Regions from separate parts of the Arthrobacter sp. 147(2020) genome, predicted to be linked through region 2. Evidence: riboswitches for the same ligand, from Rfam matches in the RefSeq annotation. Region 2 holds a riboswitch; each other region holds the start of a gene.
What was found. Region 2 has a riboswitch for S-adenosylmethionine ahead of HMI58_RS13370 (ABC transporter substrate-binding protein). Riboswitches for the same ligand answer to the same signal wherever they lie in the genome.
Positions count from the first base shown of each region.

Region 1: it holds a riboswitch for S-adenosylmethionine, as region 2 does, so the genes downstream of both, sfnG (dimethylsulfone monooxygenase SfnG) here and HMI58_RS13370 (ABC transporter substrate-binding protein) in region 2, are expected to answer to the same signal.
Region 3: it holds a riboswitch for S-adenosylmethionine, as region 2 does, so the genes downstream of both, HMI58_RS10480 (MetQ/NlpA family ABC transporter substrate-binding protein) here and HMI58_RS13370 (ABC transporter substrate-binding protein) in region 2, are expected to answer to the same signal.

Region 1 is NZ_JABFOM010000001.1:94,939-98,208, reverse strand. It holds gene HMI58_RS00460 (O-acetylhomoserine aminocarboxypropyltransferase/cysteine synthase family protein) at 1-449, opposite strand, end outside; gene sfnG (dimethylsulfone monooxygenase SfnG) at 449-1,606, opposite strand; SAM riboswitch class I at 1,613-1,717, opposite strand; gene HMI58_RS00450 (hypothetical protein) at 1,793-2,488, opposite strand; gene acs (acetate--CoA ligase) at 2,556-3,270, opposite strand, start outside.
Region 2 is NZ_JABFOM010000022.1:23,448-26,717, reverse strand. It holds gene HMI58_RS13370 (ABC transporter substrate-binding protein) at 1-1,203, opposite strand, end outside; SAM riboswitch class I at 1,282-1,370, opposite strand; gene HMI58_RS13365 (VOC family protein) at 1,518-2,687, shown strand; gene HMI58_RS13360 (low temperature requirement protein A) at 2,891-3,270, opposite strand, start outside.
Region 3 is NZ_JABFOM010000013.1:53,270-56,539, forward strand. It holds gene HMI58_RS10475 (methionine ABC transporter ATP-binding protein) at 1-489, opposite strand, end outside; gene HMI58_RS10480 (MetQ/NlpA family ABC transporter substrate-binding protein) at 561-1,442, opposite strand; SAM riboswitch class IV at 1,652-1,769, opposite strand; gene HMI58_RS10485 (GntR family transcriptional regulator) at 1,903-2,589, shown strand; gene HMI58_RS10490 (sugar phosphate isomerase/epimerase family protein) at 2,676-3,270, shown strand, end outside.

The DNA.
Region 1 (3,270 bases), on a different contig from region 2:
TTCGTGTTGTCCTGGATGGCTGCCGCGTAGTCGGCGGGATCAGTGCCGGGGACGAAGGTGGTGTCGATACCGAACCGGCGCAGGGTCACGTCGAGTTGGGTGACCGTGCCCCCGTACAGCTGAGAAGCGGCGACGATATGGTCGCCCGCCTGGCACAGGGCGGCGAAGGTGATGAATTCAGCGCTCATGCCCGACGCCGTCGCGACCGCCCCGATGCCTCCCTCCAGGGACGCGATCCGCTCCTCGAAGGCGGCGACCGTGGGGTTACCGATCCGGGAGTAAATGTTGCCGTACTTTTGCAGCGCAAAGAGGTTGGCGGCGTCGGCCGTGTCCTTGAACACGAAGGAAGTCGTCTGGTAGATGGGGACGGCCCGGGCACCATGGGCCGAGTCGGGGGTGCCTCCAGCATGGAGGGCACGGGTACGGAATCCGAAGCTGCGGTCAGCCATTAGACACCTGCCTTAATATTCTCGGGAGTGACGTCGTCGATGATGAAATCCAGGCCCTCTTTACGGGCGAGGTCCGCCTCAAGCTCGCGGACAATGGGGAGGATGTCTTTGCCGAAGGCTTCGACCTCCTCCTGGAAGTGGAGGTAACAGGTCAGCATCAGGTTCACGCCGATCTTCTTGTACTCGACGATCCGCTCGGCAACCTGCTCGGGGGTGCCGATCAGCTGGGTCTTGAAACCGTCGTTGTACTGGATCAGGTCCTCGAAGGAGGAATCCGCCCACATGCCCTTACCGTCCTTGGTGGAGGCTCCGGCTTCCTGGACGGCGTCGCGGAACCCCTCGACCGCGGGCTTGTGCGCCTTGGCCACAATCTCCCGGAGGGTCTCGCGGGCTTCCTTCTCGGTGTCGCGGGCAATCACGAACCCGTTCAGCCCGAACCGTGGGTGCCGCCCAGCATCGGCCGCGGAGGCCTGCACACCGGCGATGTTCTCCTTGAATCCTTCAAGGTCCTTGCCGTTGGAAAAGTACCAGTCGGCCACCCGGCCAGCGGTGGCCTGCGCGGCAGTGGAGTTCCCGCCGAAGAAGACCTCCGGATGCGGCCGTCCGGGAACGTCAACCGGTGGCGGGTTGAGGGTGAAATCGGTGATGTTGTAGTACTTTCCGGACTGGGAAAAGTTCTGCTCGGTCCAGAGGCCGCGGAGGATCCTGATGAACTCCTCGGTGCGGACGTACCTTTCGTCGTGCTCCAGCCAGGGGAGCCCGAAGCCGGTGAACTCGCTTTTCAACCAGCCCGACACAATGTTCACGGCCGCCCGGCCATTGGAAATGTGGTCAGCGGTGATGATGAACTTCGCGAGGACGCCGGGCTGCCACATGCCGGGGTGGACAGCGGCGATTACCTTCAGCTTCTCGGTCGCACCGAGCAGGGCCAGCGAGAACGACGTCGCCTCGTGCTGCTTGTCTGCCCCGTAGCTCGCAGCGTACCGGGTCTGCGAGAGGGCGTACTCGAAGCCGGCGTTCTCCGCGATGCGGGCCAGCTTCTTGTTGTACTCGAAGTCCCAGCTGGTGCGCTGCTCAATGGTGGAGACCACCAGGCCACCGCTCACATTGGGAACCCAGTACGCAAACTTCAGGGGTTGGGAAAGGTCAATAGCCATATTGGTCCTCCATCGTGCCTGGCATTAGCACCCTAATGTCACTGCCGTAGGCAGTGGCCAGGGTTGCTGCGGTGTCAATGAGCCAGATCTCTCAACCGCTCGGGATGGTCTCCACCAGTGTGACAGCACCATCACGGTGGACCAACATTGTTGCTCTCCGTTGCAGCGTTTGGCGGAATGCGGCTCTCACAGTTGGCGGCGCACGCCCGCCTCCCGGGCAATCCCTTCGACCTGCTCACCCATGTCGTCGGCCAGCGGTTTGGTGCCCGATCCGCGGCGGAGCAGCGGGAGGTGGAACGGCCCGCCGGCCTCCTCCGTCTCGAAGCCAATTGCCGCGTAGATCGCCAACGCGCCGAGGGCGAAACCAAAGATTCCGGCGGCGGTTTCCCAGCCGTCCGAGCCGGTCAGGTGCGCGACGCCGGTGATGGCGAACCGGAGGGCTGAACCAGCCAGCACCGCTGCGGCCACCAGTTTGCCCTTCGCGCCCAGGATCGGCGCCAGCATGGCCAGCGCCGCGGTAATCAGGAGTACCCCCAGCGCGGAAAGCGATGCGCCGTCCGGGGTGACAAGCATCGCCACCGCGATCAGCGCCCAGGTACCGGCGACCATGGCCATGCCCGTCCCGGCGATCGGATCGCGTGCACCGAAGCCGATCACCGAGGAAAACAGCTGCAGCGGCACCGTGAGCACCAGGATCCCCAGCGCAATAATCTGTTCCTCCCGGGCCGGGACGATCCCCAACTGGAGTGCGCTGACTCCGATGGTCGCCACTGCCAGCCCCATGAACGCCAGGGGGAGGGGCGTTCCGGTGGGCCGGAGCACGATCCGGGTTATTGCCAGCCGGTCCTCGCGCCGCTTCTGTTCATCCTGGTCAACGCTCATGGTCTTAACCCGATCACAGGCGCGGTATCACCGCCAAACGCTGGACCCGCCCGGTGGGATGTGTTGCTCACCTGTCCGGGCGGGCGGCGAGGACCGCCGCAATCCCGGGCACGCACCCCTCGTTCTGCAGCGACGTGGTGTCACCGAGTGCAGTGTTTTCGAACAGCTGGGTCAGGAGCCGCCGCATGATCTTGCCGGACCGGGTCTTGGGGACATCATCGACGACGACGACGGCGGCCGGTTTCGCGATCGGTCCGATCACGGCTGCTACGTGGTCCCGCAGCACCCGGCCCACGTCCTCCCCGGCAGCGGGATTTGTGCCCGCCGAGGGGGACAGGACCACGAACGCGGCGATGGCGTGTCCGGTCCGCGGGTCGGATACCGGGCAGACTCCTGCCTCGACCACCCACGGGTGGGCCACCAGGGCCGATTCAATCTCGATAGTCGACAGCCGGTGACCGGACACATTGAGCACGTCATCCACCCGCCCGAGGATCCAGGTGTCGCCGTCGTCGTCGTACCTCGCGCCGTCTCCGGCGAGGAACCAGCCCTGCGCAGCGAACTTCCGCCAGTAGGAGTCGAGGTAGCGCTGCGGGTCACCCCACACGGTCCGGGCCATCGCCGGGCCGGTGCGGTCCACCACGATCAGGCCCTGCTCACCGACGGGCACGGGGTGGCCGGCGTCGTCGACAATCCTGGTGCTGACTCCAGGGAGGGCGCGAGAGGCGCACCCCGGTTTGAACGAAGCGTCGGTCGGACGCGGGGAGAGGATGGTGGCGCCG
Region 2 (3,270 bases):
CTTCTCCCGAATGCCGTCCGCCCCGACTGTCCATCCGGCGTCGTCGAGCAGTTGCCTGGCCTTGTCAGGCTGGTATTCAAGTTCAGCGGACAGGTCAGTGAAGCCTGGTGCCTGACGGTTCAGCACCGACGCAGCGAGATCATAGCTGTCGGACAGGACTGTCTCCTTGAGGGACTGCCGGTCGATGCCGATCTGCAGGGCGCGGCGGACGTTCACGTCGTCGAGCTTCCCGCTCCCGATCCGGACCGCCGCCATATTCACGGTCAGGTCCACCCCCTGCGCGGGGAGGACCTGGTTCCCTGATGCCGCGAGGGTCCCCTCGTCCAGGGGCTGGAGGCCACGTGCCAGATCCACTTGCCCCGATTGGATCGCGCCCGCCCGGTGGGCGACCTCCGGCAGATACTTGATGACCACCTTGTCCAGGTAGGGGTCCCCCTGGTTCTCAGCCGATTCCGGAGCCCAGGCGTAGTCGGGACGCTTCGCCAGGACCACTTCCTCATCGGGCTGCTCCGATTCGAAGGTGAATGGTCCCGATCCGGAGATCTCGGCGATGGCTGATTGCCCGGCGGCGTCCAACTTCAGTGTTGCGGGGGAGACCAGCCCGGCAGTGACCGATGAGGTGGCGCGCAGGAAGTTGGCGTTGGGAGAGGTCAGGGTCACCCGGACCTGGTCTTCGCCGATCACCTCGGCCTTCTCGTAACCCGCGAAGTCCACGTTTGGCTGGATTTGGGCTGCTTCGATGCCCAGACCGAGGGCATCGAAGTTCAGCTTGACGGCTTCGGCGTCGAGCGGGCTGCCGTCGCTGAACGTGACACCGGGTCGAATGGTGAAGGTGAACTCGGTGGCGTCGTCGCTGCTGGAGAATTCGGACGCGATCCAGGGGACCAGTTCGGATGTACCTGCATCGAAATAGGTCAGGCGGTCCAGCACGCTGTTGAGCACATTTGATTTCTCATAGAACCGGGCGGACTGGGTCTGCCAGTTGTTGATCGGCGTCACCTCGGCGTAGACCAGGGTTCCTCCCTCAACGGGTTCGCCGGACACAGGGTTCTGCCCGGTAGCTGGGCCAGCGGCTGAACCGCAGCCAGCCAGGGCCAGCGCTGCGATCCCCAGCAGTGCTGTCAGACGGAGCGAGTGACGCGCTGGGACACGTCGTGGTGGGGTTCTGTTGGGGCGGGAAGTCATGCCGATCCTCTCAGTCATGATCGAGCTTCCCTATCCGCGCACGCTGAAGGATCGGACCCCAAAACGAGGGGGCGGAACCAACGGGGGATAAGGCTATCTCCATCGGTCCTGGCAGTAGCACCGGCCCCAAAGGGTGGTTGCTGCGGCTTCAACGAGCCAGGTCTCTCAGCCGCTCTGGATGGTTGTTCAGTCCCGGGGAGCGATACCCGAAAAGGACTATGGTGATCTAATCGCACAATGATTGGCCGATCAAGAACACCCTCGATCCGGACGACTTCCAACGAAACATTCGTCTCTGGAGATTGCAGGGAATGGGTTGTACAGTGCCGGGTATGACTGGGATCGGGACGGATTGGCGTGCGGTCGACGGCGCCTTCACGGCATGGTTCGACGCGCCATCGCTGAGCGAGGGTGCAGCGCTGGCGGGGCGCATCATGGAGCTCTCACCCGGTCAGGTGGTGGACGTCCGCGCGACAGGCGTGCGGGTCCGCGCCGATTCGGCAGACCACACCGGGGCGGTGTCCGCCGCGGCGCGTGACCTCGGGTTGGCCGCGAACACTGCAGGGCTGCAGCACGTGAATGTCGTGTTTGAATCAACGAACCCGTCGGCGCTCCGGACCTTCTGGCAGCGTGCGTTCGCCTACGTGCCCGCAGCGGACGGCGGTCTGGCTGATCCGCTAAAGCGCGATCCGGCACTGCGGATCCAGTCCACGGCCGAGGTCCGGCCCCTGAGAAACCGCATCCACCTCGACGTCGTACGGCCTGCCGAAGCGGTCGGACAGGCCGGTCTCGGCGAAGCCTCAGGGCCGTACGGGGTCTGTTACGCCGATCCCGACGGCAACGAGGTTGACCTGGTACCCGGCGGAGCGCTGGGTGAGGGGAGTGGGACCGCCGATTGGCTAGCGGTGTTCAGCGCTATGGCGTGCTACCGGACCACCTCACCACCACAGCAGCGCGACCTGGCCGCTGCAGCAGCGTCGCTGGCCGACGCCGCAGGCCTTCCCCTGGTGATCGACCTGAGACCCGGGCTGGTGATCCTGGACAGCGGCAAGGACCAGTGGGAAGACAACCCCGACGGCGTGGACTTCACTGACCTCGCCGTGAAACTCCAGGGCGCTGCACGCCGGCTCGGGGCAACTGCTGATCCGGCGCTGCCACGCTTTGCCCAACTGTTCCTCGACGCCGCCGATCTACCTCTGGTGCGGGCATTCTGGATCGCCGCGCTCGGATACGTCGCGGACCCGCGGGACGGGGTCAGCGATATTGTCGATCCTTTGCGTCTGAATCCGGTTCTGGTGTTTCAGGAACTTGACGCGACAGACGCTGATCGACGCCGCCAGCGGAACCGAATCCATGTTGAGCTTGCCGTGCCGTCGGATGCCGTTCACCCGCGACTCGCTGCGTGCCTCGCCGCCGGTGGCACGCTCCTTGAGGAGTCTGCTGGGCGCTGGCGTGTGGCCGATCCCGAGGGTAACGAACTGGTTATCGTCAGCGGATCCTAACAAGCCCGTTCTGCCCCTTCCGCCGCGTTTGATAAAGCGCCGATAATCTACATTATGTCAACTAATGAATGGATTCCCTACTCCGCTGCCCAGCGACTCGACTGTCGCCCTCGAATTTCAGGAGCCGGTTTTCGTTGTTTGGCAGACCACTTCGCAACTGGCAAAGCTGGATTCGGGTCCGCGCCTGGGCGTCGAGCAGGTGATCAGCGGACTGCCTGGTGCGTTCGGCGTCGGCGGTCCACGGCGTCGAAAACTGCTACGCCGATGAGAGGAAGAACCGCCCCCATCGCGGCGATGAAGGCGGGAAGGAGGAAGCTCACCGTTGCCAGCACCACCAGGGCTCCGATTCCTGCGAGATCAGATGGGGTGCGTCGGTCCAGTACCTGTCGGATGAGAAAGCCCCGTGCGGCAAGGAAGAGAGCCGGCCCACTATAGAGAAGAAGAACAGTTGATAGATCGGGGCGGATGGCCGGATCGTTGATCACAAGCTGATCACCCACCGCCACCAGGATCAAGCCTGCCAATAACAGGACCAAGGTGTTACCAGCCAAAATACCGGGCCGGAATTGATCATCGACGGACT
Region 3 (3,270 bases), on a different contig from region 2:
TGAGGTGGCCAGCGCCCGGGCAATCCCGACGCGCTGCTTCTGGCCCCCGGAAAGCTGTTCAGGGTAGTTCGACGCCTTGTCGGCCAACCCCACAAAGTCGAGGAGCTCAGTGACGCGGGCCTGGATTTCCTCCCGGCTTTTCCCGGCGACGCGGAGCGGGTAGGCCACGTTGTTCCAGACCGTTTTGGCGTTGAACAGGTTGAACTGCTGGAAGATCATGCCAATGTCGAGGCGCAGCTTGCGTAGCTGGCGGTCCGGCACGTTGGTGACCTGGTGTCCGTCGACGATGATCGTGCCACTGGTCGCCTTTTCCAGCGCGTTGATCAGCCGGACCAGGGTGCTTTTGCCGGCACCCGAGTATCCGATGATCCCGTAGATCTCGCCAGCCTCGATGTCGAGGCTGACGTTGTCGATAGCGCGCACGGGATCGCCACCGCGCCGCCCCGGAGGGAAGCTTTTGGTGACGTCCTGCAAAGAGATGAGGGGCATGGTGTTCCTTGTCGGAAGAGCCCTGCGGCCAGCCGGGATCGCCGGCCGGCCGCAGGAGTTGGCGGGCCTGGTCAGCCCTGGGCTGCGGTGTCTTCCTCAACGGTGTCGAGGGTCGACTGCAGTTCCTCGGGAGTGACCACCAGGAACTCGGCCGTCCCACCTGAGGTCTCCTGGACGGCGTCCTGCACCTCCTGGTTCTCCTGGTAGATGCTCACCAGCTTCTGGTAGGTCTCGTTGTTCTCCTCACCGGCGCGGGCGGCGAACACGTTCACGTACGCCACGGCGGCGGGATCCGTCGGGTCGTCCTGCGCGATGGCGTCCTCGAAGTTCAGCCCCGCGTCCTGCACGAAGTCGTTGTTGATGATCGCAGCGGCGACGTCGGGAAGCGACGTAGGGGTCAGCGAGGCTTCGAGGGTGGTGACGGTGACCTTGGAGGCCTCCTCGTCGATGTCGTCGATGGTCGAGAAGGCGCTGCCACCGCCGTCGAGCACCACCAGTCCAGCGGACTGGAGCACGAGCAGACCCCGGGCGAGGTTGCTCTCGTCATTGGGGACGGCGACAGTGGAGCCTTCGGGGATCTCGTCGACCGACCCGTACTGGGTGGAGTACAGACCGAGGGGGTAGATCGCCGTGGACCCGATCGGGGTGAGCTCCTCACCGCTGGAGACGTTGTAGCGGGCCAGGTACACCAGGTGCTGGAACTGGTTGAGGTCAAGTTCCTCCTCGCTCAGGGCGGGGTTGGGCTGGGTGTACTCGGCGAAGTCGATGACCTCGAGGTCAATGCCCTCCTCCGCCGCGGCTTCGGTCAGCAGCCCCCATTCCGGGTCACTGGCTCCGACGACGCCGAGGCTGATGCTTTCAGTGCCGGAGTCGGAGCCTTCCGACGAACCGCAGGCGACGGTGAGGGCCAGAAAGGGGACCACGGCAAGGGACAGGAGTTTGCGGGAATTCATTGATTTTCCTTTGAACGGGATATTGGAAAAAGTCCAGCGGGCAGGCGAAATCGGCCGGAGGCTCCTGCTGGATCGGCTTAAAGAAAAGGGAGGCGAATGCGCTGCGGAAACTGCAGCGACAATCGGGTGGGGATTCCTCGGGTGTTACATACTGGCTCGCTTCGAGATTGCGGGCGGTATCGCCGAGACCTTTGTGGGTACTCCTGGATACGCCGTACTTGCCATCCGGGGACTTGTTCCGGCGGCCGAATCTTCACCTGAAGCACCCCACTACGGGAGAGGGTTGCTGTTCAACCGGCCAGGGAGCCATTGGTTGAACTCTTGATTCTGAGTTCAACCTAAAGCAGATAATTCACCGGGTCAAAAATTTAGCGAAAAGGATCGTCATAAATGACCTTCCGGAGACCTTCAGGAATTCATGCCCGCCGACCTGTATCGGTAGTTCCTATAGGATTTATCTATGTCCGCCGCCGCTCCCCGCCGCACCCTGAACCGTCAGGTGCTCGCCGATCATGTCCACGAGGAGCTCATGTCCTGGCTGATCGACGGCCGGCTGGAAGCAGGGGCGAACCTCAGCATTGACGGCATCGCCCGTGACCTGGATGTCTCCCCCACCCCGGTCCGCGAGGCGCTGGCCCGTCTGGAACATACCGGCATGGTGCGCCGCGTTGCGCTCAAGGGCTACAAGGTGGCGCCGCTCTTCACCGCGCCCGAGCTGGCACAGCTGGTCGATGCCCGGCTGATGATCGAACCCGTGAACGCCGAGCTCGCCTGCGCCCGGAGCACTCCGCAGCTGGTCGACGACTTGAAGCAGACCATCGAGGATCTACGTCATGCCCCCACCGGTGCCTCCTACGCTGAGTTCCGCGAATACTGGAAGGCTGATGAGGACTTCCACCGTCTGATCGCCGAGCACACCGGCAACCCCTTCATCCTCAACGCCTACCGCACCCTCGGCGGCCAGGTGCAGCGCTTCAGGTTCTTCGCCGGCCTGGGCGTCACCGACGCCGACAACGCCATCGCTGAGCACACCGCCATCCTCGATGCTTTCGCGGCGGGGGACGCTGCCGCGGCCCGCGCAGCGATGGTTGCCCACCTCAATGGCGTCAAGCAGCGGTCCATCCTGGACAGCGCAGAGCACCCCTAGAACTTCCCGTCCTGATGCGGAACCCTTGACTCTCGGCGTGTGATCGACAATCCTATAGGAAATACGATTACACAATGGAGTGACTAATGGTTTATACAGCTGACACCTGGCCCATCACGGCCGCCCTGCTTCAGTTCCCGCACGAGACTTCTTCCGGGTCCATGCAGGACGCGGACCCAGAGGTCTGGAAGAGCGTCTTCACCGAAGTGCGCGACGCCGGCTTCGACAACGTCGATTTCTTCGACACCTGGATCAAGCCCGGGGACCTGTCCACCGAACGCCTCGACGAGCTGAAGCTCGCTGCCACCGAAGTGGGAGTGGGTGCACCCGCCATCTCCGCCATCCGCCGCAGCGTCATCGACGAGCAGAATTGGGAAGACAACCTCGCCTACAGCCACCGCACCCTCGAGGCCGGCGCGCAGCTGGGCTGCGAAGTGGTCTCTTTCGGACTGCACCAGGCGCTGACCGCCGAGCAGAAGAAGCAGCTGTGGTTCTGGACCGTCGAAGGTCACAAGGACCCGGTCAACGATCCCGAGGTCTGGCAGAAGGCTGTCACCCGCCTCCGTGAACTCGGCAACCACGCCGCCGACCTGGGCCTGCTGCTCTCCCTCGAACTCTACGAAGACACCTATCTGGGCACCGGCGACTCCGCCGCCCAGCTGGTGCAGGACATCGATCTGC